DNA from 2 places in the Streptomyces sp. NPDC093089 genome. Region 2 is predicted to be linked to the other one. Evidence: predicted binding sites of a transcription regulator. Region 2 holds the regulator's gene; the other holds the start of a gene.
What was found. Region 2 encodes HspR, which represses chaperone genes until heat shock. Its sites were predicted from a motif close to TTGAGNNNNNNNNNCTCAA; they were not measured.
Positions count from the first base shown of each region.

Region 1: the regulator HspR is predicted to act here: its motif matches at 4,942-4,960, upstream of lon (endopeptidase La).

Region 1 covers NZ_JBIVPA010000019.1:4,827-19,121, reverse strand. The annotation lists gene surE (5'/3'-nucleotidase SurE) at 14-1,090, opposite strand; gene ACIQFX_RS34235 (glycoside hydrolase family 3 protein) at 1,367-2,719, opposite strand; gene ACIQFX_RS34230 (TetR/AcrR family transcriptional regulator) at 2,673-3,329, shown strand; gene ACIQFX_RS34225 (hypothetical protein) at 3,388-4,053, opposite strand; gene ACIQFX_RS34220 (GNAT family N-acetyltransferase) at 4,214-4,852, opposite strand; gene lon (endopeptidase La) at 4,983-7,394, shown strand; gene ACIQFX_RS34210 (DUF4240 domain-containing protein) at 7,506-8,090, shown strand; gene ACIQFX_RS34205 (lytic polysaccharide monooxygenase) at 8,182-9,063, opposite strand; gene ACIQFX_RS34200 (lysozyme) at 9,271-10,104, opposite strand; gene ACIQFX_RS34195 (MarR family winged helix-turn-helix transcriptional regulator) at 10,586-11,050, shown strand; partial or broken gene ACIQFX_RS34190 (hypothetical protein) at 11,142-11,921, opposite strand; gene ACIQFX_RS34185 (nitrate- and nitrite sensing domain-containing protein) at 12,293-14,295, shown strand, end outside.
Region 2 covers NZ_JBIVPA010000001.1:253,093-267,387, forward strand. The annotation lists gene ACIQFX_RS01180 (pyridoxamine 5'-phosphate oxidase family protein) at 1-119, shown strand, start outside; gene ACIQFX_RS01185 (hypothetical protein) at 257-577, opposite strand; gene ACIQFX_RS01190 (hypothetical protein) at 574-792, opposite strand; gene ACIQFX_RS01195 (helix-turn-helix transcriptional regulator) at 899-1,903, shown strand; gene ACIQFX_RS01200 (hypothetical protein) at 1,909-2,376, shown strand; gene ACIQFX_RS01205 (heat shock protein transcriptional repressor HspR) at 2,441-2,884, opposite strand; gene dnaJ (molecular chaperone DnaJ) at 2,889-4,067, opposite strand; gene grpE (nucleotide exchange factor GrpE) at 4,101-4,757, opposite strand; gene dnaK (molecular chaperone DnaK) at 4,754-6,592, opposite strand; gene ACIQFX_RS01225 (sugar transferase) at 6,854-7,342, shown strand; gene ACIQFX_RS01230 ((Fe-S)-binding protein) at 7,450-9,711, shown strand; gene ACIQFX_RS01235 (Yip1 family protein) at 9,905-10,816, shown strand; gene ACIQFX_RS01240 (LuxR C-terminal-related transcriptional regulator) at 10,903-11,637, opposite strand; gene ACIQFX_RS01245 (sensor histidine kinase) at 11,634-12,881, opposite strand; gene ACIQFX_RS01250 (peptidoglycan DD-metalloendopeptidase family protein) at 13,022-14,146, opposite strand.

The DNA.
Region 1 (14,295 bases), on a different contig from region 2:
GTGCCGCGCGGGCTCAGGGGCGGGAGGCCTCGTGCTTCACGAAGTGCTCGACGCGGTTCAGCTCGCGGCGGGCGTCGACCGGGGTGCCGTAGGTGCGGTCCCAGGTGACCGGGGCGATCGTGACGTGGCCCTTGTCGAGCAGCCAGGTGGAGTCGGCGTCCTCGCGGCCCTCGGCGCACTCGCCCTCGCCGCTGCCGTCCAGCGGGCAGAGGCCGAGCGCGATGTCGAAGGTGTCGCCGTCCCCGCGCTGTTCGAAGGCGTGGTAGACGACGGCACCGTCGCCGACGCGGGTCCACACCGGGGCCTTGGCCTTCGCGCCCGCGCTGACGTCGGGGTAGTCGACCTTCAGGGCGAACTTCGGGGTCAGCAGTCCGCGCTGTTTCAGCCCGGCGACGAGGCGGGCGCCGAACTCGGCGTGCGCCCGGTGGTTGACGCGGGGGAAGTTCAGCTGGCTCTCGTCGCCCGAGGAGGAGAAGGCGAGCGCCGGGACGCCCTGCTCGATGGCGGCGACGGCCGCGCCGACCGTGCCGGAGTCGTCGACGCTGGCGGAGACGTTGGGGCCGGAGTTGATGCCGGTGAGGACGAGGTCGGGGGCCTCGGTCCAGCCGGCCTTCGCTCTGAGGCCGCCGCGCAGGGCGAGCTTCACGGTGTCGGCGGGGGTGGCGGACGGGGAGTCCTTGGCGCAGGGGCCGGCGGAGAGGCAGACGCCGTAGACCGCGCCGCCGGAGGGCGCCTGGGCGCAGTCGCTCTCGTGCCCGGCCGGCAGGGCGGTGCGGCGCTGCGCGGTGACGACGCCGCCGTTGGTGACGGCCGTGCCCTTGCCGGACCGGACCTGCCAGGGGGCCATGACGACGACGTCCGCCCCGGCGGCGCACATCGCGCGGCGGAGCTCGTAGAGGCCGAGGCCGTCGGAGTTGCTCGCCCTGGCGGCCTGCATCGAGTCGTCGTTGGAGATCAGGATCCGCATCCCGGCGAGCGGGCGGGCGGGGCCGGACGCGGCGGTGTCCGCCGTCGTGGCGTAGGCGGTGGCGCCCGCTCCGGCGAGTACGGCGGTGGCCGCGGACAGGGCGAGGTGGGTGCGCTTGCGCATGGGAGAACCCTTCAGGTGCATGACATGCGGGCAGGGGGGATCGATCCGGGGCCCGGCCCCCCCTCGGGAGGGCCCCGGATCGTGCGCGGAGTCGTTCAGGTACTCCGCGGTCTGGGGGTGCCGCGTCCGCGCCGGGGCCTCCGGCGGGACTGCGGCGGGTGTGCGCTGCGGGCTGCGGTGGCTGCGGGGCCGCGCGTGCCGGGCCGGGACTGCGGCGGGCCGCCGGCAGGGCTCCGGCAGGCCCGGGGCGGACCTCCGGCCCGGCCGGCGCGCGGCCTACAGCGACAGGCCGTGGCCGTACGGGAAGACCGGGTCCGCCGTGTCGTTCGGGACGTCGGGCCGCGAGGCCTCGACCGCGGCCATGGAGCGGGGCAGCTCGAAGGGAAGCCGCCCCTCGGCCCGCGCCCGGCCGAAGGCCACGTCGAGCAGGGCCTCGTCGCTCGCGCCGTAGTCGGCGATCAGCGCGGCCGCGCGCTCGGCGATCTCCGGCAGGGCGGCCGGCCGCTCCAGGTTGACGCAGACCAGCGTCGGCGCGGCGGCGAGCAGTCCGAGGATCCGGTTCAGCTCCCCGTCGGGGAAGGCGAGGGAGCCGGAGTGGAAGAAGGACTCGAAGAGGTCGGGCCGCTCCTCGTACGGGGTGCGCAGCCGCAGGACGGCGAGGTCGGCCTCCGCCGGGTCGGCGACCACCTCGCCGTACGCCGCCGCGACCGCCGGGTCGACGTTCTCCACGTACAGCCTCGGCCGGCCCGCCAGGGGGAGCGGTCCGTCGGTGAGGACGGTGAGGGAGCGGCGCTGGGCGGCGGCGCCCGCGGCCTTGAAGTCGGCGCGGCCGACGGTCTCCGCGGCCTCGTCGGGGTCGACGTACCGCCGCTCGTCGAAGAGTCCGAGGAGGAACTTCTCGCGCAGCAGGCGGCGTACGGAGTCGTCGACCCGCGACTCGGGGATCCGGCCCGACGCCATCAGCTCCACGATCACCTCGGGGCACTGCTCGCCGCCGAACTGGTCGACGCCCGCGTCGAGGGCCTTGGCCGCCCGCCCGGCGACGCTCAGGTGCTCGACGCCCCAGGCCCGCGCCTCGTGGGTCTCGCCGAAGACGACGGCGTCGGTGAGCAGGCCCCAGTCGGTGCAGACGATGCCGGTGAAGCCGAGCTCCCGGCGGAGGAGTCCGTCGATGACGCCCCGGTCGAAGCCGAAGCCGACCTCCTCCCAGTCGGTGCCGACGGGCTGACCGTAGTACGGCATCATCTGCGCGCAGCCGGCGGCGACGGCCGCCCTGAACGGCTCCAGGTGCAGGTCGCGCAGGCCGCCGGGGTAGACCTGCTCCTTGCCGTGGGGGAAGTGCGGGTCCTCGCCGTCCTTCTGCGGGCCGCCGCCGGGGAAGTGCTTGACCATGGCGGACACGGAGTCGGTGCCGAGGCGGTCGCCCTGGAGGCCGCGGACGTACGCCCCGACCAGTTCGGCCGTCAGCGCGGCGTCCGAGCCGAAGGTGCCGGACTGGCGGGACCAGCGGGGCTCGGTCGCGAGGCCGATCTGCGGGTGGAGCGCGGTGCGGAAGTCGACGGAGAGGTACTCGCGGCGGACGGTGTCGGCGAAGCGGAAGACCAGTTCCGGGTCGCCGACGCCCCGCAAGAGCGCAGGCCGGGGCAGTTACGCGTTCGGTGACGCGCGCCGACAGAAGATCCTCGACACCGCCGTCGACCACTTCGGGCGGTGGGGCTTCCACACCTCCTCGCTCGCCCGGATCGCCCACGACTGCGGCATCACCCAGGGCGGACTGCTGCACCACTTCCGCAGCAAGGAGGACCTGCTCCTCTCGGTCCTCGCGCAGAGCGAGCGGCACGACGTGGAGCGCCTGTTCGGCGAGGAGCCCGCGTCGTACAGGGCCTACCTCGACACCCTCGTCGCCCTGATCGAGGAGAACACCCGGCGCCCCGGCATCGTCCGCATGTTCAACGTCCTGGTGGGCGAGTCCGGCAACGTCGGCCACCCCGCCCACGACTACTTCAAGGAGCGCTACGCGCGCGTGCTCCGGCACACCGTCGACCTCCTGGAGGCGGCCGTCCGCCGCGGCGAACTCCGCCCCGACACCGACTGCCTCGCCGTCGCCCAGGAGCACCTCGCCGTCATGGACGGCCTCCAGATCCAGTGGGCCCTCGACCCGGCCTCCATGGACATGCCGACCCGCGTCGGCGGCTACCTGCGGCGCCAGTACGCGGCGCTCGCGGCGACCGGGGACTGACCCGGGGCCGCGAGCGGAAGGCCGGGCCGGAGTCGCGGGCCGCGGCCCGGGCCGGTGGTCACCGGCCCGTCGGCGGGCCGCCCTCCGGAAGGGCGGCGAAGACGCGCTGGAGGGCCGGGGGGCGTTCGCCGTCGCCCGCGACGACGAGGCGGTGCCGGTGGGTGACGCGGTACTCGAAGCCGTCCGGGATCGGGTTGCCGGTGGGCCGCGCGGGGACCCGGGCGTACGCGGGGTCCTCCAGGGCGGCGCGCAGTTCGGCGGTCGCGGCGGGGGCCATGTGCCCGGTGCGGGGCGGCTTCGTGCCGGAGGTGCTGGTCCAGGTGCCGTCGTAGCGGACGACGAGGCGGTTGTGGACACCGGCGAAGCCGCCGGTGACGACCACCTCGACGAGGACGTCGCCGGGGTGCGGGGTCTGCGGCGGAGTGGTCGGGGCCGGCGTCGGGCCGGTGGCCGGGGGGTCCGTCCGCGGCGCGGGGGGCGTGCTCGTGACCGGGGGCGTCGTGCCGGGCGGGGACGTGTCCGCCGGCGTGCCGCCGGGCGTGGTCGCCTCCGCCGGCGGCGCGGGGGGTGCGCTCGCGGTCGACGGCGGTCCGCCGGGCGCGGGCGCGGCGCCGGGCCCGCAGCCGCCCGTCCCGCCGACGGCCAGGACCGCCGCGAGCAGCAGGGTCCCGCACCACTTGCGCCGTACGCCTCGCGACCGCATGTCCCGTACGCCTCGCACCATGGATCGAGCATGCCCCTTGCGGGGGCCTCCGCGCAGCCGGACGGACGGGTCCGGGGTGGGCGCCGCCGTGTCGGACGCCCTCGCGTCGGACGCCCTCGCGTTGGACGTCGGCGCGTCGGACGCCCTCGCGTCGGACGCCCTCGCGTCGGACGTCGGCGCGTCAGGCGCCGTCGCGGACGACTCCGGTGAGCGGGCCCCGGTAGCGCCAGTCGAGCGAGTCGTAGAGGGCGAGGCCGTCGGTGGTCGCGGCGAGGATGCCGGTCGTGGCGCCGGCCTGGGCGGCGGCGGCCTCCAGGGTGCGCATGACGTTGGAGCCGAGGCCGCGGCGCCGGTGGGCGGGGTCGGTCTCGATCTGGTCGGCGACGGCGGTGGAGCCGGTCGGGGCGATCTGGCCGCGGGCGGCGAGGGTGCCGTCCTGGGCGAGGATCCGGACCCGGATGACGCCGTCCCGCGTCTCGGTGGTCCGCGCGTAGCCCTCGGGCGGCGCGGGCCTGGCGCCCGGGTCCAGGGGCTTGAGCATCATGAAGCCGGGGTCGTCGGGGACGGTCCAGCCCTCGGTGATCCAGGGGGCGACCTCCTCGGGGGGCGCCATCACCTTGAGCCAGCTGTACGGCTCGGTGAGCCGTGCGCAGAGCGCGCCGACGGAGGCCGCGTCGGGGGCGGGCAGGACGTGCCGTACGACATGGCGGGGCAGGCCGACGTCGATGCGGTGCCCCCAGGGCTCGGGGACGGCGGCGGGTGCGCCCCGGGAGACGGTCCAGCCCGCCACCCAAGCCGATGTAATGGCTGCAATATCCATGGAGGCATTACAGCCCGTGCCGCGCGCCCGCGGGAGGGTGATCGCTCAGAGCGAACGAGCGTGCGGGAACATTCCTGGGCTCAGACGAATTGAGTCGGTACAGCTCAACTTGAATGCCGAAGGGGAGATCATGGCTGCTGAGTCCATGCCGTCCGTGCCGCTCACTTTGCCCGTCCTGCCGCTCGACGACGAGGTCGTGCTGCCCGGCATGGTGGTGCCGCTCGACCTGTCCGACAACGACGTGCGCGCCGCCGTCGAGGCCGCCCAGGCCGCCGCGCGGCCCGGCGCCGGAAAGCCGCGGGTGCTCCTGGTGCCCCGCGTCGACGGGACCTACGCCGGAACCGGCGTCCTGGGCATCGTCGAGCAGGTGGGGCGGCTGTCCGACGGCGACCCCGGCGCGCTGATCCGCGGCATCGGCCGCGTCCGCATCGGTGCCGGCACGACCGGCCCCGGCGCGGCCCTGTGGGTCGAGGGCGGCACGGTCGAGGAGACCCTGCCCGACCCGCTGCCCGGCGCCGTGACCGAACTGGTCAAGGAGTACAAGGCGCTCGCCACGAGCTGGCTCAAGAAGCGCGGGGCCTGGCAGGTCGTCGACCGCGTCCAGCAGATCGACGGCGTCGGCGCCCTCGCCGACAACTCCGGATACTCGCCCTTCCTCACCGTCGAGCAGAAGGTCGCGCTCCTGGAGGCCGCCGACCCGGTCGCCCGCCTCCGGCTCGCCACCGCCCAGCTCCGCGAGCACCTCGCCGAGCAGGACGTCGCCGAGACCATCGCCAAGGACGTCCAGGAAGGCGTCGACAAGCAGCAGCGCGAGTTCCTGCTCCGCCGCCAGCTCGAAGCCGTCCGCAAGGAGCTCCGCGACCTCAACGGCGAGGCCGAGGGCGACGAGTCCGACGACTACCGCGCCCGCGTGGAGGCCGCCGACCTGCCCGAGAAGGTCCGCGAGGCCGCCCTCAAGGAGGTCGAGAAGCTGGAGCGGTCCAGCGACCAGTCCCCGGAGGGCTCCTGGATCCGCACCTGGCTCGACACCGTCCTCGAACTGCCGTGGAACGAGCGGACCGAGGACGCCTACGACATCCGCGGCGCCCGCGCCGTCCTCGACGCCGAGCACGCCGGCCTCGACGACGTGAAGGAGCGCATCACCGAGTACCTGGCCGTGCGCAAGCGGCGCTCCGACCGCGGCCTCGGCGTCGTCGGCGGCCGCCGCGGCGGAGCCGTGCTGGCCCTCGTCGGCCCGCCCGGCGTCGGCAAGACCTCCCTCGGCGAGTCCGTCGCCCACGCCATGGGCCGCGAGTTCGTCCGGGTCGCCCTCGGCGGCGTACGGGACGAGGCCGAGATCCGCGGCCACCGGCGCACCTACGTCGGCGCCCTGCCCGGCCGGATCGTGCGGGCCGTCAAGGAGGCCGGGTCCATGAACCCGGTGGTGCTGCTCGACGAGATCGACAAGGTCGGCTCCGACTTCCGGGGCGACCCGGCGGCGGCGCTCCTCGAAGTCCTCGACCCGGCGCAGAACCACACCTTCCGCGACCACTACCTGGAGGTCGAACTCGACCTCTCCGACGTCGTCTTCCTCGCCACGGCCAACGTCCTCGAAGCCATCCCCGAGGCGCTCCTGGACCGCATGGAGCTGGTCAGGCTCGACGGCTACACGGAGGACGAGAAGGTCGTCATCGCCCGCGACCACCTGCTCCCGCGCCAGCTGGAGCGGGCCGGTCTGGAGTCCGGCGAGGTCGTCCTGGAGGACGCCTCCCTGCGGAAGCTGGCCGGCGAGTACACCCGCGAGGCGGGCGTCCGCACCCTGGAGCGGTCGATCGCCCGGCTGCTGCGGAAGGTCGCGGCCCAGCACGAACTGGGCGACCGCGAGCTGCCGTTCACCGTCGCCCCGGAGGACCTGCGGGAGCTCATCGGACGACCGCGCCACGTGCCCGAGTCGGCGCAGGACCCGGCCGAGCGGCGCACGGCCGTGCCGGGCGTCGCCACCGGACTCGCCGTGACCGGGGCGGGCGGTGACGTGCTCTTCGTCGAGGCGTCGCTCGCCGACCCGGAGACCGGCGCCGCCGGTCTGACCCTCACCGGTCAGCTGGGCGACGTGATGAAGGAGTCGGCGCAGATCGCGCTCTCCTTCCTCCGCTCGCACGGCGCGGAGCTGGAGCTGCCCGTCACCGGCCTCAAGGACCGGGGCGTGCACATCCACTTCCCGGCGGGCGCCGTCCCCAAGGACGGCCCGAGCGCGGGCGTCACCATGACGACCGCCCTCGCGTCCCTGCTCAGCGGCCGTCTGGTCCGCACGGACGTGGCCATGACCGGCGAGGTCTCCCTCACCGGCCGGGTGCTCCCGATCGGCGGCGTGAAGCAGAAGCTCCTCGCCGCGCACCGGGCGGGCATCACCACGGTCGTGATCCCCAAGCGGAACGAGGCCGACCTGGACGACGTCCCGGCCGAGATCCTGGAGAAGCTGGAGGTCCACCCGGTGACGGACGTCCGGCAGGTCCTGGAGATCGCGCTCGCCCCGGCGGCGGTGCCGGTCGGCGTGGCCGCGTAACTCCCGGTCGAGAGCGGGGTGTCCGTCGGGGACACCCCGCTCCGGCGTGTCCGTCGGGGACACCCCCTCCGGCGTGTCCGGATGTCAGTCGGGGCTGGCATCCTCGTACACATGAACGACGACGCCTTCTGGGCCCTCATCGACGAGTTGAGCCGCCGCCCCGGTGACCGGGACGAGCGGCTGGAGTGGCTGCGGGCGGAGCTGATACGGCGTCCGGCCGCGGAGAGCGTGGCGTTCCAGGTGTGTCTCGAGGAGGCGTGCGAGGGCGCCGACACGCGCGCGGTGTGGACCGCGGCGAACCGGGTCGAGGGCGGCGCCTGCACCGACGACGGCTTCCACTACTTCACGCTCTGGCTGGTGGGGCAGGGGAGCGAGGTGTACGCGTCGGTGGTCGCCGACCCGGACGCGCTGGCCGACCTGCCCGGCGTGCGGAGCCTCGCGGGCCGGCACCCCGACACCTGGGACGACGACGAGTGGCCCGAGTGGGAGGAGCTCGACTACGTCGCGCAGGACGCGTTCGACGAGCTGACCGGCCAGGAGGACGACGAGGGGGACGAGTTCCTCGACGCGGTCGAGGAGCTCGCGGAGGAGAGGGGGGAGCGGGAAGAGGACGAGCTGCTCCGGGGGTCCCGGCCGGAGGGGTTGGCGATACCCCGGCTCACCGCCCTCTTCCCGCTCCGGTCGTCCGGCTCCTAGGAGACGCCGGGACGCCCGGGGGCGGCCGGGGGCGCCCGGTGACGGCCAGGCGTCCCTGGTGTCCCCGGTGTCCCCGGCGTCCCCGGGGGCGTCAGGAGGCGGACGGGTTCCGGCGGCGGCCCAGGAGCAGGCTGCCGGCCGCGAAGGCGGCGACGGCGCCCGCGCCCGCGAGGGCCAGGGGGAGCGGCGAGGAGGGGGTCGCGGCGGCCTCGGCGGAGAGGGCCGGGGTCTGCTCGTCGCCGCCGTGGCCCGCGTGGCTCACGGTGGACAGCTCGGCGCCCGCCGCGATCTTCGCCTCGGTCGGGGCCTTGGCCTGGGTGCCCGTGCCCGCCGCCGCGGCCGCGCCGAAGGTGACGTCCGAGCAGCTGTAGAAGGCCTCGGGGCTGTCGTTGCGCTGCCACACCTGGTAGACGATGTGGCGGCCGGTGCGGGCCGGCAGGTTGCCGGTGAAGTTGTAGTAGCCCTCGGTCGAGGTGCGGGTGGTGTTGAAGACGGCGACGGGGGTCGCGTCCAGGTCCGACCACTTGAGCGGCTGCGTCGGGTCGAAGCCGGCCTTGGTGATGTAGATCGTCATGGTGCCCGAGTGGGGCGCGGTCACGCGGACCTTGAAGTCGAAGGAGCCGGCGGCGACGGCCGTGGCCGGCCAGTCGGTGCGCGCCCAGTCCAGTGCGCGGTACTTGGCGCGGTTCGCCGAGCAGAGCTTGCCGTCCGGGATGAGGGCCTGGTGCTGTCCGTCGGCGTTGGCGATGTTGACCTCGTTCCAGTCGTACAGCGGCTGGGTGCCGGAGTCGGCGACGAGGTCCTTGCACACCTGTGACTTGGGCGTCTCGGGGCCCTCGGCGTAACAGGCGGCCACCCGGCTGACGGGGTTGAAGACCGCCCCGTGGGCGCCGGCCGTCGTGGGGGTGAGGGCGACGAGTGCGGCCGCGGACAGGGTGGCGGCGACGGCGGAGGTGCGGCGGTAGGAGGCCATGCGGGGGCTCTCTCTCGTGCGTGGGGGAGTACGGGACGAGCAACGCGCGCTGGGTGCGCGGAAGTTGCCTTCCGCACGACCGGCGTAGAGCTTCGCATTGGTCCATACCAATCGGCAAGGGAGTGGATCGAAAAAGCCGCGACGGCCCCCCGGGGTGCCGCACACCCGGGGAGCCGCCGCGGACCGGTCGACGCGTCGAAGGCCAGGTCAGCCGTTCGCCAGCGCCTGTACGCGCGAGTAGTCGCCGTTGAAGTGGTTGTGGTCGCCGACCGTCGGGCCGGACGACGTGTACTGCCAGATCGTGTAGTACGGCCAGCCGGCCGGGAGTTCGCCGACCTCCGCGGCGTACCGCGCGATCCACAGCGGGTTGGTGCTCGCGAAGGCCGCGGAGTTGCCGGTGCACTGCTTCCACCAGCTCGTCGCCGTGTAGATGACCGGGTCGCGGCCCGTCCGGTACTTGTACCGGTTCACGAAGTCCCGGATCCACGCGACCATCCCGGACTGCGTCTTCCCGTAGCAGGTCGCGCCGTACGGGTTCCACTCGATGTCGAGCACCCCCGGCAGCGTCTTCCCGTCCTTCGACCAGCCGCCCCCGTTGTTCACGAAGTAGTCGGCCTGGGCCGCGCCGCTCGTCGTGTCCGGGGTGGCGAAGTGGTACGTGCCCCGGATCATGCCGACGTTGTACGAGCCGTTGTACTGCTGCGTGAAGTAGGTGTTCTTGTAGTACGTGCCTTCCGTCGCCTTGACGTAGGCCCACTTGACCCCGCTGTTCCACAGCGTGGACCACGCCACGTTGCCGTTGTGGCTGGAGACGTCCACGCCTTCCGTCTGGGCGGCCAGCGTCGCCGCGCCTCCGCCGGGCTTCACGCCCTTCCCGTCGTGCGCGATCACGCCCATGCCCATGTAGGCCGAACCGCGCGCCGGCGCGACCCGGCTGCCCGGGTCCTGGGCGGCGCCGGCCGGACCGGCGAGGGGGAGGAGGAGTGCCAGGGCCGCGACCGCGGCACCGGCGAGGGTCGTTCCGGATCTGTGCACACGCATTGCGTGCCTCCGAAAGGCTCGGTGGGGGGAGCTCTGCAGGGAAGCGGACACGCGCCGCCGACACGTCATGGTGTGGACATGTCAGCCATCCGTCGCCGACGACGCTACGCACGTAGACCCCTCGGCGGAAGGGGATCCGGATGCCGCCGTTGGTCTACTCCTGCGAAATACTGAAGGAGCTGCGGCGATGGCCGCGGCGCGAAAGAAACTTTCAGCCGCCGGAAACCGGCGGCAGGGCCGCGGGGCGGCCACCGGGGAACACGCGGGAGGTGCTGACGTGCACGGAAGCGGTACGGGAAGTGAGGGCCGGACCTCCGGGGACGGCGCGCGGAACGCCCAGACGGGTGCGGCTCCCGGGAGCGATGCGCGAGGCGCCCGGGCGGGTGCGACTCCCGGAGGCGGTGTGCGAGATGCCCGGTACGGCGCCGCTCCCGGAGGCGCTGTGCGAGATGCCCGGGACGGCGCCGCTCCCGGCAGCGGCCTGCGAGACGCCCGGGTCGGCTCGGCCCCCGGGGTGGACCCCGAGTTCCTGGCGCTGGAGCGGGAACTGGCGGTCTTCCTGCGGCGGGCCAGGGCGCAGTCGGGCGAGATGGCGCGGGAGGTGCACCCCGAGCTGGAGCCCGCGGCCTACGGGCTGTTCGTGCGGCTCGACGAGGTGGGGCCGCAGCGCGCGACGGAGCTGTCCGGGTACTTCGGGGTCGGCAAGGCCACGATGAGCCGGCAGCTGCGCGCGCTGGAGGTGCTCGGCCTCGTCGTACGGGACCCCGACCCGGCCGACGGGCGCGCCTCGCTGGTGCGGCTCACGGAGGAGGGGCGGGACCGCTTCCGGCACGTGCGGGACGCCCGGCGGGAGCGGTACGTGCGGAAGCTGGTGGACTGGGACCGCGCGGAGGTCGCGGAACTGGCCCGGCTGCTGCACCACTTCAACGTGCGGTCGGAGGGCTGACCCCCTCCGGCGGGCCCGGCTCGACGTACGCCGCCGTGGCGGCTGCGCCACTTCGACGTACGGTCGGAAGGCTGAGCCCCTCCGGCGGACCCAGCTCGACGTACGCCGCCGTGGCGTCGTCGTGGCGCTTCCAGCGGTGGGAGCCACCGGTCTCCGCGTCGGCGGTCTCCAGCGCGCGCACCCGGCGGAGGAGTCCCGCGGGGCCCTCCTCGCGGAGGACGTTGAGGCAGTCCGTCCAGTCGCCGGCGCCGAAGAGCTCCACCCAGCGGCTCGCCCCGTCCGTGAGCGCGGCGAGGGACCGCACCCCGGTACGGGGGGTCGTGCCGGTCACCGCGCGCGCGGCGACCGCGGGATCGGCGGCGGCGGTGAAGAAACCGCCCTCCCGATTGCGAAGCCGGTCCGTCGCCGCGAGGGAGCGCCGCACCTCGTCCGGCACGCGGTCGAGCCGGTCGTCGAGCACCGCCCGGACCGTGCCGTCCGGTGCCTCCAGGAGGAGGGCGGAGTCCGAGAGGACGAGGTGCTCGACCGAGGCCGCGTCCCAACGCGCGAGGACCACGGTCGCCTGAGGCGTTCGCACGTGAGAAAGGTCACAGGTGTCGCGATGGGCGTCCGCGGTGCGCCGGATTGCCCGCGACAGGATCTCGGACAGGGGCATGTCCGGCCGGGAAGCGGACAGTTCGGTCAAAGCCCCCCCGAGGTGCGCGGTGAACCAGGGCACGGTGTGCACACAACCGTCATCACCCGCGGGGGGTGTGACGCCGTCGAGCAGGACGACGGTTCCCCCGCACCCCGCAGCGGGCAGAACAGCGGCCACCCAGTCCTCGTTGGGGCGTTCGGGGCTGCCGGGGAGGGTGGCGACGTCGCTGCGCATGAGGCCCAGTGTGCCCGCCCGCGATCCGGCGGCCGCGCGCTCCTTCACGGAACCCGCAAACGACCGGAAAAGGCCTGTACCAAAGGGCCGGGCGTGCCGCGCGGGGCGGAACGGACAGCTCCGCGGAGCTGCGGGCGGGCATCCTGCCAAAGCCCGCCCGGAAGATCCAACCGGGGGCCCGCGGGCGCCCGCGGGACACGCCCCCGGAAGTTGTTTGCCAACTCATGAGTGTTGTTCACTCGTTCGGGTGGCGGAGCGGCCGATGCGCGCCCCCTTCCCAGAAGCGCTGGAATGGTCGGAAGCCGTACCAGGGGTGGGGGCGCTCCATGTGACCGGTCGTCACCTCTGCTTTGTGGGCGGACGAGTCAAGAATGCGAGCACCGGTGCAGATGAAGCGGCCTCGGAGCAAGAACGGCACGCGGAGCCAGGCCCCCGGTGCGGAGCCGACCCCGGACGGCGTCGCCACGCCGACCGCACAGCCCAAGACCCCCGCGGGACGCTCCAAGCGCGTCCGCAACCGCCTGGTCGCCGGCGTCGCCCTCGTCGGCGTCACCGTCCTGGCCGCCGGGGCCCCCGCGGTCCTCACGGCCTCCGGCGAGCTGACCGACTCCCAGAACCTGGTCACGCTCGCCGAGCTCGACCGGCAGGCCGTCACCCTGGCCCACTCCCTCGCCGACGAGCGCGACGAGGTCGTCGCGTACGTCGCGGCCGGCCGCGACGCCCAGACCGGCGCCGCCAAGAACCGGCGCCAGATCACCGACACCCGCTCCACCCGCGTCGACCGGCAGATAGACGAGATCCGGCCCGCCGCCCCCACCGAACTCCGGCGGGACCTCGCGGGCGTGCCCTCCATCCGCCGTGCCGCCCTCACCGGCAAGGGCACGGCCCTGGAGGCCCACAAGGCGTACTCGGACGTCATCACGAAGCTCCAGGCCCTCGCCGACGAGCTCGCCGACAAGACCCCGGCCCGCGCCGCCGACGCCTCGCTCACCGAGGCCACCCGCGCCCCGGCCGCCCTCGGCCGCGCCGTCGAGCAGGCCTCCGCCACCCGCGGCCTGCTCCTCGCCGCGCTCGCCGTGCCGCAGCCCGAACCCACCGGGGAAGTCCACTACGACCCCACGACCGGCACCTACGTCCCCGACGAGCCCGAGGGTGCCGCGGAGGCCACCCGCGCCCGCGACGCCCTCACCGCCGCCGCCCAGCTGGCCCGCGTCCGCGAACTCGCCGCCCTCGGTGACTTCGACCAGGCCGCCGGGTCCGCCGCCCGCGACTCCCTCGCCGCCACCGTCACCGGCCCCGACGTGAAGAGCGCCGAACGCTCGCTCGCGGCCCTCACCGACCAGCCCCGCCTCACCGAGGCCGAGCGCGCGACCGACCTGCCCGGCCTGGACGCCGCCCTCTCCGCCCGCATCGAGCAGATGCGCGGCGTCGAGTCCGCCCTCGCCGCCGCGCGCGTCGAGCGGCTCGGCGGGCTCCGCGACGACGACGTCACCGCCCTCGAACTGCGCCTCGCCTACCTCGCCGGCTGCTTCCTGGTCGCGATCGGCATCTCCACCTACGTCGCCCGCACCCTCACCCGGCCCCTCGCCGTCCTCCGCATCGGCGCCGCCCGGCTCGCCGCCGCCCCGACGCCGCAGACGGAGGAGCCGGTCAGCTTCACCGGCCGCAACGACGAGTTCGCCCAGGTCGTGCGCTCCCTCAACACCCTGCACGGCAAGCTCGCGGGCCTCGCCGCGCACACCGAGCGGCTCACCGACGAGCGGGCCGACCTCACCGCGGCCAAGGAGGCCGTCGGCGCCGAGCTCGCCGCCCAGCGCGCCGACCTCCAGGGCCGCGTCGCACTCCTGACCGCCGACCTCGAACGGCTCCGGAGCACCGTCCACCACACCTTCGTCAACCTCTCGCTGCGCAGCCTCGGGCTCGTCGAGCGCCAGCTCGCCGTCATCGAGAAGCTGGAGGAGCGCGAGCAGGACCCGGACCGCCTCGGCACCCTGTTCAAGCTCGACCACCTGGCGACGGTCATGCGCCGCCACAGCGAGAACCTCCTGGTCCTCGCCGGCCACGAGCACGTCCACGGGCACGCGGGCCCCGTCCCGCTCGTCGACGTCCTGCGCGCCGCCGTCAGCGAGATCGAGCGGTACGAGCGGGTGACCATCCAGTCCCTGCCGCCGCACGCCCAGGTCGCCGGGTTCGCCGCGGACGACCTCAGCCACCTGGTCGCGGAGCTCCTGGAGAACGCCACCTCCTTCTCGCCGCCCGACGCCGAGGTCCAGCTCTCCGGCTGGCTCCTGGAGACCGGCGAGGTGATGCTCTCCGTGCAGGACGCGGGCATCGGCATGACCGCCTCCCGCTTCGCCGAGCTCAACGCCCGGCT
Region 2 (14,295 bases):
CGGAGGTCGTCGCGGACGCCGTCGCCCGCTACGCCGAGCGGTACGGCCGCACGCCGGCCCCGAACCCGGACCGGGTCGTCATCGAGATCGCCCTCACCCGGGCGATGGGCCGCGCCTGAGGAACCCGCACGGGGCGACGGCCCGCGCCCTGGGAAGGGCGCGGGCACAGCACAGCGGCGCCATCGCGTTTCAGGTCCGCGATGGCGCCGCTGTGTGGGGGAAGTGCCGGAGCGATCTACAACGACGGGGGAATCGCTCAGGCACTGCGGGGGGTGGCGGTGATGGTCTCGGGCTCGATCAGCTGGTGGTCCCGCTGGTCGAGGTTGACGAAGATCATGCCGTACCGGATGGCACAGCGGATCGGCTGCGGTGCGCCCCGGGGGCGCCGGAGACACCGGTAGGCGCGGACGTCCTCGTCCTGCTCGCGTGCGACGACGATCGGCTCCCCGAAGAGAGTGACCTTCAGCGAGTCGCCACGGTGGGGGATGGCCGTGGCGAGATCGACGAAGTGCCATCCGGAGCGGTAGGCCGAGGCCATCTCGCGCCGGAACCTGGGGTCGTCGGGCGGGACACTCACGCGCCCGCACCCTTGGGAAGGATCTCCCAAGACGGCTCGCCGGGCGACGCGAGCACATCGTGCGCCGGAGTGCTCTCCCACGAGGGCTCGCCCGGCTCCGCCACTACGGAGTGCGCCGGGGTGGTCTCCCATGAGGGCTCGCCGTCGAGTGCGAGCACACCGAGAACAGCCGCCGCAACGGCTATGGCGCTAAGTGCACGAACCATCCTGGTCATGGCCGATCTCCACCTCTTTTGATCACTACCTCCCCCCCGCGAGTTAGACGATGACTTACTCATGACCCGTCCACCAGCCAACCCGGGCATCATGTTCCTGTAATTCATGACCCTGAGGGGGGTGCAAATGAGTCTGGAATGTGACGGAACGGGCCATAACCACAGTCACGGTGAACTATGCGACGTGGGAAAGGAGCTGTACGCGAACGCGCTCCGCACGGGTCGAATCGCCCGCTCCGAGGCCGCGGCCGCCCCTTGCCTGAAGGAGCTCTCCCTCCTTCACCCGGACCCCGACGACAGCCAGTGGCTGCACCCGGTGTCGCCCTCGATCGCCCTCAACCAGCTCGTCCACCCCATCGAACTGGAGATACAGGCGCGTCGGCAGCACGCCATCGCGCTCGCCGACGCGTTCGAGCCATTCCTGGCCATCCACACCCCCGACCCCTCCGCCGCACAGGCCATCACGGTCCTCGAAGGCCTCAGCGTCATCAACGCGACGCTGGACCGCGTCATCAACGAGTGCACCGAGGAACTCCTCACCATCCAGCCGGGCAGCGGACGGCGCCCCGAGACCCTCGAAGCGGCCCTGCGGCGCATGGAGCCCCTGCTCAACCGCGGCGTCCGGATGCGCACCCTCTACCAGCACACCGCCCGGCACCACCCCGCCACCCTCGCCTACGTGGAGCGGGTCGCCCCCTACGGGCTCGAACTGCGCACCCTCGAAGAGATCATCGACCGGCTGATCATCGTCGACCGCAAGGTCGCCTTCGTACCCGCGCGCAGCGACCGCCAGGTCGCCCTCGAACTCCGCCACGAAGGCCTCGTCCAGTACCTCGTCGGCGTCTTCGACCAGTTCTGGCTGCACGGCGTGCCCTGGGAGGAGGAGATCCCCTACAGCCCGTCCGTGGACGGCATAGGCGGCGTCCAGCGCTCCATCGCCAAACTCCTCGTCGAAGGCCACGTCGACGAGGCCATCGCGCGCCGCCTCGGGATGAACGTCCGGACGTGCCGCGCCCACATCGCCAAACTCGCCGCCGCGCTCGGCAGCGGGAGCCGGGCCCAGCTCGGCTACCTGATCGCACAGTCCGGCATCCTCGAACGGGACAACTGACCGCCGTGTACGTACAGATCGATCTGGACGGGCCCGCCGGAACGCTCCGGGTCTCCGGCCACGGGCTGCCCGCCGTGGAGCTCGTACGGGCCCCTGGAACGCGCCCCGACGCCCACACCCCGATCGGCACCCGCCGGGCGGAGCTCCTCGCGCTCACCGTGGACGGGGAGCCGGCCGCCGTCCGGCCGGCCCGCGGGCGGCTGCTGCGCTGGTCGTACCGGGTCGACGTCCGCACCGACGGCGTCCACTACCGGCTGGTGCCGTGCGGGCACGACTACAGCCGCTTCACCCGGGACGGCCGGCGCGTGGGCAAGCTGCTGTGCTCGGGGAACGGCCGCGTCATCGACACCTGGGAGCCCGGCGCGACGCCCCGCGACATCGCCGTCGGCACCGCCCTGGCCGCCGCCTTCGGGACCGGCGCGTCCCCCTGGTACGAGACGGTCGGCGAGATCGTCTTAGATTTCATCCCCTGACCCCGGGACGCGCGAAAGCCCCGTCCACAGGCGTGGACGGGGCTTCGACGGGTACTTCGCGGAGCTACTCGCCGCGCTTGGGACGCCACACGACCAGGGCGCTCGTCTGCTGCACGTCCTGGTACGGCACCAGGTCGCGCCGGTACGAGGCGTGCACCTGGGCCTCGCGCTGGCGCATCGCCGCCGCCGCGCCGTCGACCGCGGCCGACAGCTCCGCGATCCGGCTCTGCAGCGCCGCGACCTGGTTCTCCAGTTCGATGATGCGCTTGATCCCGGCCAGGTTGATGCCCTCGTCCTGCGACAGCTGCTGCACCTGGCGGAGCAGCTCGATGTCACGGGCCGAGTAGCGCCGTCCCCGGCCGGCCGTGCGGTCCGGGGAGACCAGGCCGAGCCGGTCGTACTGCCGCAGGGTCTGCGGGTGCAGACCGGAGAGCTGGGCCGCCACCGAGATGACGTACACCGGCGACTCGTCGGTCAGTTCGTACGGATTGCGTCGGCGTCCGTCCATCGGGTCACGCTCCCTTCGCGGCCTGGAACAGCTCCGCCCGGGGGTCCTCGGAGGCGGTCGCCTCGCGATAGGTCTCCAGGGCCTCGCGTGCCTTGTCGTCCAGCTCCTTGGGCACCGCGACCTCGACCGTCACGAGGAGGTCGCCGCGGGTGCCGTCCTTGCGGACCGCGCCCTTGCCCCGGGCGCGCATGGTCAGACCGTTCGCCGAGCCCGCGGGCAGCTTGAGGGTGACCGCGGGGCCGCCGAGGGTCGGGACCTTGATCTCGCCGCCGAGCGCCGCCTCCGCGAAGGAGACCGGCACCGTGACGGTGAGGTTGTCGTCCTTGCGGCCGAAGACCGGGTGGGCGTCGACGTGCACGACGACGTACAGGTCGCCGTTCTGCCCGCCGCGCTCGCCCGGCGCGCCCTTGCCGCGCAGCCGGATCTTCTGCCCGTCGGAGACGCCCGCCGGGATCCGGACCTGCATGGTGCGGGACGACTTGGCGCGCCCGCTGCCCTTGCAGACCTCGCAGGGGTTCTCGGCGATGAGGCCGCGGCCCTTGCAGTCGACGCAGGGGTCGGTGAGCGAGAAGCCGCCGCCGCTGCCGCGCGAGACCTGACCGGTGCCGACACAGGTCGGGCACACCCGGGGCGTGCCGTTCTTGTCGCCGGTGCCCGAACACGCCGTGCACGGCTGCTGACTGGACATCCGCAGCGGTACGGTCGCGCCCTCGATGGCCTCGGTGAAGCTGAGCGTCACCTCGGACTCGACGTCCTGGCCGCGCCGCGGCTGGGTGCGCGTGCCCCCGGCCGCCCCGCGGTTGAACAGCCCGCCGAAGACGTCCCCGATGCCGCCCCCGCCGCCGAAGCCGCCGCCGCCCGCCCCGCCCTGGGCGCCTCCGAAGAGGTCGCCCAGGTCGAAGTTGAACGAGCCGCCGCCGGGGCCGCCGGCCCGGAAGCCGCCGTTCCCGAACAGCGCGCGCGCCTCGTCGTACTCCTTGCGCTTCTTGGGGTCACCGAGGATGTCGTTCGCCTCGGAGATCTCCTTGAAGCGCTCCTCGGCCTTGGTGTCGCCCTTGTTGGCGTCCGGATGGTTCTCGCGGGCGAGCTTCCGGTACGCCTTCTTGATCTCGGCCTCGGTGGCGTCCTTGGGGACGCCGAGAACCTTGTAGTAGTCCTTCTCGACGAAGTCCTTCGTGCTCATCGACGTCCCTCCTCCCGCTTCCGGGTACGGCTGCTACTCGCTGTCCTTCTCGGACTTGTCGGCGTCGTCCGACTCCTCCGCCTTCGCCTGCGCGCCCGGCTGGGGCTCGGCGACGGCCACGCGGGCGGGCCGGATGGTCCGCTCGCCGATCCGGTACCCCGGCTGCAGGATCGCCACGCACGTCGTCTCGGTGACGTCCGGCGCGTACGAGTGCATCAGGGCCTCGTGGATCGTCGGGTCGAAGGGCTCGCCCTCCTTGCCGAACTGCTGCAGACCCATCTTGGCGACGACGGTCTCCAGCGATTCGGCCACCGACTTGAACCCGCCCACGAGCTCGCCGTGGTCCCGGGCCCGGCCGACGTCGTCGAGCACGGGAAGGAGCTCGGACAGGAGGGTCGCGACGGCGATCTCCTTGACCGTGACCCGGTCCCGCTCCACGCGGCGGCGGTAGTTCTGGTACTCGGCCTGGAGCCGCTGGAGGTCCGCGGTGCGCTCGTCGAGCGCGGAACGGACCTGGTCCAGCTGGGCCGTGAGGCCCGCGGCGGCGGCCGACTTCTCGTTGCTTGCGTCCCCGGCCGGGGCCGTCGACTCCTCCTTGGCGGAGGTCTCGACGGCCTCGGCGGCGTCGTCAGGGGTGGCGCCGGAGGGGACGTCGGACTTCTCCTCGAAGCCCGGGGTCTCCTCGGTCACGCCTGACCGCCCTTCTTGGGCTCGTCGTCGATGATCTCGGCGTCGACGACGTCGTCGTCCTGCGCCTGGGCCTGGCCGGCGTCACCGGCGGCCTGGGCGCCCTGGGCGTCGGCGTACAGCGCCTGGCCGAGCTTCTGGGAGACGGCCGCGACCTTCTCGGTGGCGGTGCGGATCTCGGCGGTGTCCTCGCCCTTGAGCTTCTCCTTCAGCTCGACGAGCGCGGCCTCGACCTCGGCCTTGACGTCACCGGGGACCTTGTCCTCGTTGTCCTTGAGGAACTTCTCCGTCTGGTAGACGAGCTGCTCGCCCTGGTTGCGGGACTCGGCGGCCTCGCGGCGACGGTGGTCCTCGTCCGCGTACTGCTCGGCCTCCTGGCGCATCCGGTCGACCTCGTCCTTCGGCAGCGAGGAGCCGCCGGTGACGGTCATCTTCTGCTCCTTGCCCGTGCCCAGGTCCTTCGCGGTCACGTGCATGATGCCGTTGGCGTCGATGTCGAAGGCGACCTCGATCTGCGGGACGCCGCGCGGCGCCGGCGGCAGACCGGTCAGCTCGAACATGCCCAGCTTCTTGTTGTACGCCGCGATCTCGCGCTCGCCCTGGTAGACCTGGATCTGCACGGACGGCTGGTTGTCCTCGGCCGTCGTGAAGATCTCGGACCGCTTGGTCGGGATCGTGGTGTTGCGCTCGATGAGCTTGGTCATGATGCCGCCCTTGGTCTCGATGCCGAGGGACAGCGGGGTCACGTCGAGGAGCAGGACGTCCTTGACCTCACCCTTGAGGACACCGGCCTGGAGGGCGGCGCCGATGGCGACGACCTCGTCCGGGTTGACGCCCTTGTTGGCGTCCTGGCCACCGGTCAGCTCCTTGACGAGCTCGGCGACGGCCGGCATGCGGGTCGAACCACCGACGAGGACGACGTGGTCGATCTCGGAGAGGTTGATGCCCGCGTCCTTGATGACGTTGTGGAACGGCACCTTGCAGCGGTCGAGCAGGTCCGAGGTCAGCTGCTGGAACTGAGCGCGCGTGAGCTTCTCGTCCAGGTGCAGCGGGCCCTCGGCGGAGGCCGTGATGTACGGCAGGTTGATGGAGGTCTCGGTCGAGGACGAGAGCTCGATCTTCGCCTTCTCCGCGGCCTCGCGGAGACGCTGGAGAGCCATCTTGTCCTTGGCCAGGTCCACGCCGTGGCCGTTCTGGAACTGCGTCACCAGGTAGTCGACGACGCGCTGGTCCCAGTCGTCGCCACCGAGGTGGTTGTCACCGTTGGTGGCCTTCACCTCGACGACGCCGTCGCCGATCTCCAGGAGGGACACGTCGAAGGTGCCGCCACCGAGGTCGAAGACGAGGATCGTCTGGTCGTCCTTGTCCAGGCCGTACGCCAGGGCGGCCGCGGTCGGCTCGTTGACGATGCGCAGGACGTTGAGGCCCGCGATCTCACCGGCCTCCTTGGTGGCCTGGCGCTCGGAGTCGTTGAAGTACGCCGGGACGGTGATGACCGCGTCGACGACCTTCTCGCCCAGGTAGGCCTCGGCGTCGCGCTTCAGCTTCTGCAGGATGAAGGCGCTCATCTGCTGCGGGTTGAAGTTCTTGCCGTCGATCTCGATCTTCCAGTCGGTGCCCATGTGGCGCTTGACCGACCGGATGGTCCTGTCGACGTTGGTGACGGCCTGGCGCTTGGCCACCTCGCCGACGAGCACCTCGCCGTTCTTCGCGAAGGCGACGACGGACGGCGTGGTCCTGGCGCCCTCGGCGTTGGTGATGACGGTGGGCTCGCCGCCTTCGAGAACGCTGACGACGGAGTTAGTCGTGCCCAGGTCGATGCCGACCGCACGTGCCATTTCGATTCCTCCAGCTGACCGACTTGAGTGGAACTGACTCAAGGATGCACGACGACGGGGATCGCGTCAACAGACCTGAGTGGAGGTGGCTCAACTCTTCGCCTGCAGTCTCACTCAAAGGAGGGTCCGGAGCGCGTCGATGCCGGGTCGGACGGGGTGCGGCATGAGAGAGTCCGGATGCCCGTGTCCGGGCAAAGCAGGCATATCCCACGAATATCCCATGATTCCTTACGGATCTCGCCGGATCACGGAGGCAGGCGCATGACGGCGAAGCGCACGCTCGACCTGACGGGCGGAGTCACCCTGCTCGCCCTCCTCTCGCCCCTGGTCGTCGCCGTCGCCCTGTCGGTCGCGCTCGGCTCGGCCACCCCGGGCCGCGGCGTGCTGCGCCGGCGGACGGTGGCCGGCCTGAACGGCCGACCCTTCACGATGCTGACCTTCCGCACGAAGAGCCCGCTGGCCGCGCTGCCGCTGCTGCTGCACGTGGTCACCGGCCGGATGTCGCTCGTCGGACCGTGCCCGCTGGCCCCCGCCCACCGCGAGTGCGCGGGCGACGGCCGCCGCCGGCTCTCCGTGCGCCCCGGGCTCACCGGCCCGTGGCAGATCAGCGGCCGCTCGGAGCTGCCGTGGGAGGAGCGGGAGCTGCTCGACCTCCACTATGTGGACCATCATTGGCTGGGGATGGACCTCACCATCCTGGCGCGTACGCTTCCAGCAGTCCGCAGGCGTCGCGCGGCAAGGTTTGCCTGAGCGACACATATCACCGCGAGCGCCGCTACAGCGCGGCGCCGTGACCGGGTAATCTCAGCAGGAACTCAATAAGTTACCGCTTAGTAGGCCCGCCCGAGGAGCCCGTCATGCAACTCGCCGCGATCATCGTGTCGATCGCCATCACGGTGGTGGCCGTCGCGCTGTTCGGCCGCGCCACCGTGCAGATCTACCGCTTCGTGCGGCTCGGTCAGCCGGTGCCCGCCGGTACACGCACCGGTGACCCCAAGCAGCGCACCATCACGCTGGTCAAGGAATTCCTCGGCCACACGCGCATGAACCGCTGGGGCATCGTCGGCTTCGCGCACTGGTTCGTCGCGGTGGGCTTCTTCTCGCTGCTCCTCACCATCGTGAACGCCTTCGGCCAGCTCTTCCAGGCCGACTGGCTGATCCCGATCATCGGCGACTGGCTGCCGTACGAGGTCTTCACCGAGTTCCTCGGCCTCATGACGGTCCTCGGCATCGTGACCCTCATCGTCATCCGCCAGCTGAGCAAGCCGACCAAGGCGGGCCGCAAGTCCCGCTTCGCCGGCTCCAAGACCGGCCAGGCGTACTTCGTCGAGGCGGTCATCCTGATCGTCGGCGTCTGCATCATGACGCTCCGCGCCCTCGAAGGCGTCCAGCACCACGTGACGAGCTGGGAGCCCGGCTTCTTCGCCTCGTACCCGCTGATCGCGCTGCTCGACGGCCTGGACCTGAGCACGATCCAGTACCTGACCTACTTCTTCGCCTGCCTCAAGATCGTCACGTCCTTCACCTGGATGATCACGGTCTCGCTCAACACCAACATGGGCGTCGCCTGGCACCGCTTCCTCGGCTTCCCGAACATCTGGTTCAAGCGCAACGCCGACGGCTCCACCGCCCTGGGCGCGCTCCAGCCGATGACCACGGCCGGCAAGGAGATCGACTGGGAGGACCCGGCCGAGGACGCCGTCTTCGGCGTCTCCCAGGTCGAGCAGTTCTCCTGGAAGGGCATCCTCGACTTCTCCACCTGCACCGAGTGCGGCCGCTGCCAGTCGCAGTGCCCCGCCTGGAACACCGGCAAGCCGCTCTCCCCGAAGCTCCTCATCATGTCGCTGCGCGACCACGCGCACGCCAAGGCCCCGTACCTGCTCGCCGGCGGCGGCAAGGACATGGAGGGCAACGAGAAGGCGTCCGAGGAGCAGCTGAAGGACGTCCCCGCCTCCGCGATCGCCGAGGCCGAGCGCCCCCTCGTCGGCACCGCCGAGGAGAACGGCGTCATCGACCCCGACGTCCTGTGGTCCTGCACCACCTGCGGCGCCTGCGTCGAGCAGTGCCCGGTCGACATCGAGCACATCGACCACATCGTCGACATGCGCCGCTACCAGGTGATGATCGAGTCCGCGTTCCCGTCCGAGGCGGGCACGATGCTCAAGAACCTGGAGAAGAAGGGCAACCCCTGGGGCCTGGCCAAGAAGCAGCGCGTCGAGTGGACCAAGGAGGTCGACTTCGAGGTCCCGATCATCGGGAAGGACGCGGAGGACCTCTCCGAGTTCGACTACCTCTACTGGGTCGGCTGCGCCGGCGCCCTGGAGGACCGGGCCAAGAAGACCACCAAGGCCTTCGCGGAGCTGCTGCACATGGCGGGCGTCAAGTTCGCGATCATGGGCGGCGACGAGAAGTGCACCGGTGACTCCCCCCGCCGCCTGGGCAACGAGCCGCTCTTCCAGCAGCTCGCCCAGGAGAACGTCGCCATGCTGAACATGGCGTTCGGCGAGGACGACGAGGACGAGTCGACGAAGAAGCCGAAGTCGGCCAAGAAGATCGTCTCGACCTGCCCGCACTGCTTCAACACCATCGCCAACGAGTACCCGCAGCTCGGCGGCGAGTACGAGGTCATCCACCACACCCAGCTGCTCCAGCACCTCATCGACGAGGGCAAGCTGGTCCCGGTGACCCCGGTCGAGGGCCTCATCACCTACCACGACCCCTGCTACCTGGGCCGGCACAACAAGGTCTACACGCCGCCGCGCGAGATCATGTCCGCCGTCCCCGGCCTGCGCCAGCAGGAGATGCACCGCCACAAGGAGCGCGGCTTCTGCTGCGGCGCCGGTGGTGCCCGGATGTGGATGGAGGAGCGGATCGGCAAGCGCATCAACAACGAGCGCGTCGACGAGGCCCTCTCCCTCAACCCGGACATCGTCTCCACCGCCTGCCCGTTCTGCCTCGTCATGCTGACCGACTCGGTCAACGGCAAGAAGAACGACGGCAAGGCCAAGGAGTCCGTGACCGTCGTCGACGTGGCCCAGCTGCTCCTCGAATCGGTGAAGACCCCGGTCGACCCGGAGCCGGAGCCGGCCGAGGAGCCGGAGCCGGAACCGGCCGCCTGAGCCTGACCTGACCTGACGTGAGAGGGCCGCCCCGCGATCTCGCGGGGCGGCCCTCTCACGTACGTCTCAGCGGTGCTGGGCCACCGAAGTGTCGCCGAGCGAGCCGTCGGGCGTCCCTTAGGGGATGTCACAGCTCAGTGGCAAGGACCGGCCGGAGGAGCGCCTGCACAGCCCGAGCGGGTACGTTCAAGGCGTGGCTGGATTCAGGAACGGACGCGGCCGGGACAACCGCCCCCCGCAGCAACAGCAGCAGCAACCGCAGCAGGCGCCCTACGGGTACAACGCGGCTCCGCCGTCGTACCCGCAGCAGCAGTGGCCCCCGCAGGGCGGCGGCCAGTACGGCGGTCAGCAGAGCGGCCAGTACGGCGGTCGGCGCGGCGGCCCCCAGGGGCAGCAGCAGCCCTACGGCGAGCCGGAGTACTTCGGCGACCCCTACGGCCAGCAGCAGCCGGCGCAGGCGCACCCCGGCACGGCGAACAACCCGGGCCACACGCAGATGTTCAGCGTCGACGACCCGTACCGCGACGGTGGCGGCGGCTACCAGCCCGCCCCCGTCCCGATCGGCCCCCGCCTCCCCTGGAAGGCCCTCCTGAGCGGCATCGTGGTGCGCCCGGCGGACACCTTCCTCCGGATGCGGGACCACGCCGTCTGGGGCCCGGCCCTGATCGTCACCTTCCTCTACGGCATGCTGGCGATCTTCGGCTTCGACAAGGCCCGCGACGAGGCGATCAACGCGACCCTGTCGACGGCGATCCCGTACGTCCTGATGACGGCCCTCGGCTTCGTCCTCGGCGGACTGATCCTCGGCACGGTCACGCACACGCTCGCCCGCCAGCTCGGCGGCGACGGCTCCTGGCAGCCGACCGTGGGCCTGTCGATGCTGATCATGTCGATCACGGACGCGCCCCGGCTCGTCTTCGCGCTCTTCCTGGGCGGCGAGAACGGCTTCGTCCAGGTCGTCGGCTGGCTGACCTGGCTCGCGCTCGGCGCGCTGCTCACCCTGATGGTGAGCCGCTCGCACGACCTGCCGTGGCCGAAGGCCCTGGGCGCGTCGGCGATCCAGCTGGTGGCGCTGCTGAGCCTGACCAAGCTGGGCATGCTGTAGAGCGCGTACGCAGACAGACGGACTGACGGACAGAGGGAAGCCCCCCACCGCACGACGGTGGGGGGCTTCCCTTCGTCCGCGTCCGGTCAGCGGCTGCGGCCGATGCGCCACCAGTCCTTGCGGGTCGCCGGGTCGGCCTGCTCCGCCGCCTCCGCCCTGTCCGTCGTCCCGTCGGCCCAGAACTCCAGCAGGTCGCCCGGCGCGAGCCCGAGGGCGTGCTCGATCTCGCCGGGGGTGAGTCCGCGCAGGGAGTCCGAGAGCGATCTGGTGAGGTCGTACCAGTAGCCGCGCAGCGTCGACTCGCTCACGAACAGCTCCCGCGCGACCTGCGCGTAGCTCAGGCCTCGGGCACGGCCGTGCAGGATCTGGCGCTGGCGCTCGCTCAGCAGGGTGATGCAGTCGCGCCGGACGAGCACTTCGAGGATGCCGACGACCTGTTGCGGTACGACGGTGCCGCCGGCGGCGACCTCCAGGAAGAGCTCTTCGGCCCGGGCGCGCGGCAGGGCCTTGGAGACGATGCCGCTCGCACCGGCCGCGACGCACGCCGCCAGGACGAACCGGCGTTCCTCCTGGCTGTAGACGCAGACGCGGTAGCCGCAGCGGGTCAGCGTACGGATCGCGGCGATGCCCTGGCGCACGTCGGGCTGCTGTTCCAGGTTGGCCAGGTGCAGGTCGAGCACGACGACGTCCACCGCCGGGCGGCGCCGCACCAGCTCCTCCACCGTCGCGACCGCCGCGACCACGTCGAGGCCGGGCATGAGCGGGCCGATCGCCTCACGGATCAGCGAGGCGTCGTCGACGACCGCCACCGCGGGCCTCACGGCGCGTCCGCGAAGGCGGCCCGTACGGTCGGCTGCGCCGGCCCCGGCGGACCCGCCTCCGGTCCCGGGCGCGAGCGGACCGTCACGGTCGTCCCCTCGCCCACGGCGGACACGATCCCGACGCCGAGGCCCCGTCGGCGCAGCTCTCCGACGACCACCTCGCGCAGCCCGAGCCCGGCGGTCACCGACGCCGGGTCGAAGCCGACGCCGTCGTCGTGCACGGTCAGCGTCCAGGCTCCTTCCGGCTCCGTCGCGTCGAGGTGGACGACGACCTCGTGCGCGCGGGCGTGCACGCGGACGTTCAGCAGCACGCTCCCGAGGGCGCGCTCCAGCGCCTCCGCCTGCGCGGCGGGGATCCGCAGGCCGGTGCCGAGATCGAGCGAGGCGACGACGTTCAGGTCGGCGAACCGCTCGCACACCCGCCCGACCGTCGGGACGAGCCCCGCCGAGGGTCCCTCACCGTCGGAGGCGCACCGTTCCGTGCCCCTCAGATAGGAGCGCATCCGCCGCAGCTCCACCTCGGCCTGGTCGACGAGCCGGGCCCGCGAGACGTCGTCGCCCTGCTCGGTCAGCAGGCGCATGACGGCGACCCCGTTGTGCATCATCACCTGCGCCCGCCGCTCCTCCTCGCGCCGCGCGAGTTCGGCGGCACGCGCGCGTGAGGCGTCGGCATCGCGCGCGATGCGGCGGGTGTACCCGAAGAACATGCGGGCGACCAGCGCGTACACGACATAGGTCAGGACGTTGCCGACGGCGGTCGAGGTCATCTCGCTCCCGACGTCGCCGCCGAGGTAGACCACGTAGCAGACGGAGACGGCGAGCAGGCTGCCCGCCCAGACGCCGAGGCCGCGCACCCCGCCGGCGGTGATGATGACGGACAGCGCGTACCCCGGCTGGAAAGCGGTCCACGTGCCGAAGCGGTCCCAGGGCGCGAGCACCAGGGGGCCCAGGACGAGCAGGGCGCAGGCAAGACCGAAGTCGAGCACGGACACGACCGTGCCCGGCGGCCGGCGGCGTACGAGCGTCACGACGCTCACCGCGACCGCCGCGAGGGCGGCGGCGCCCCAGCACACGAGGTAGCCGGCCTCGTGCGGCGCCCGCGCCGCCCCGAGCTGCACCGCGGGCACCATCTGCGCGACGGTCCCGAGCCGGACCCCCGCGGTGAAGTACGAGAAGGCCCGCTCGACGCCGGCCCTGGTCGTGGGCAGCTCCGCGACCCGCCACAGCCCGCTCAGACTTCTCATCGTCCTCCTCGGCTCCGGATCGGCCCGCTGATCCGCAACGATGAAGATAGTTGAGCGGCATGCCGATGGGCAGGGCCTCGGAAGAGGCCCTGCCCTTGACGGAGCGCGAAGAGTCGGAGAAGTCCGAAGAGTCGGGGACGTCAGACGAGCTTGGCCAGCGCCGCCCAGGTGTAGTCCCCCGGGAGCCCGTCGACCGGGCCGCTGTAGCCACCCAGCTTGGCCATGTTCTGGAGCCCCTTGTACGTGTTCGTGCCGGGCGCTCCGTCGATGGGGCCGGTGTACCCGTGGCCGGTGAACAGCCTCTGCAGGCCCATCCACGAGTTGACGCCGAGCGCGCCGTCGGCCGGTCCCGTGTAGCCGCCGAGCTTGGCCATCCGCTGCATCGCCGCATACGTGTTCGTGCCCGGGGCGCCGTCGACCGGACCGTCGTAGCCGAAGCGCTTGCAGACGTTCTGCACGCCCTTCCACGAGTTGACGCCCATCACGCCGTCGACGATGCCGCCGTATCCGCCCCGCTGGGCCAGGCGCTGGAGCCCCTTGTACGTGTTCGTGCCGGGGATGCCGTCGATGGGGCCGGTGTAGGCATAGCCCTTGACGACGTACTGCACGCCCATCCAGGTGTACGTCCCCGGCACGCCGTCCAGAGCGCCCGTGTAGCCGCCGGCGCCGGCGATCTTCTGGAGCGTCAGCCCCTCGCCCTGGGCGGGGGGCGTACCCCCGCCACCGCCGACGACGGAGAGCGGATTGATCCGGGAGCCGCTGGGGTTGTAGATGTGCCAGTGCAGGTGCGGGCCGGTCGAGTTGCCCGCGCCGGGGGCGCCCGCAGCTCCGCCGGAGTACCCGACGACCGTCCCGGCGGCCACGGAGGCGCCGTTGGACAGCCGGAACTGCGACAGGTGCATGTACTGACTGCGGTAGCCCTCGGCGTGGTAGATGGTGACGGTGTGGCCGCCGGTGCCGTTGTCGTAGATGTTCTGGATCGTTCCGGCGCCGCAGGCGGGCAGCGCGGTCCCGACGGCCATGCCGTAGTCGATGCCGTTGTGGTTCGGCGGGTCCCACGGGCCGGTGACGGCATACGCCTGGAAGGGGTTGTAGAGCGCGGGGACGGCGTACGCGCTCGTGGGCAGCACGAGCCCGCCGACGGTCAGCGCGCCGCCTCCCACCACCGCGCCGCGCAGCAGCGTGCGGCGGCTGACGCCCGCCGGGGCCTGGGGGACGTCATGGTCGCCGCCGCAGCGGTGCGGCCGTGCCTCGTTCTCGGTCAACGCTTCTCCCTGAGGTCGTCCGGTCGTGAATCGATGTGCTCGGGAGGAAGATCGCGAGCCCGCTCATCCCATCGGGGCGCCCGGGGACCGACAACCCAACGAATCCGCGGAGTCGATCCTCAGGTTCCGCGGATTCGTTGGGTTGTCGG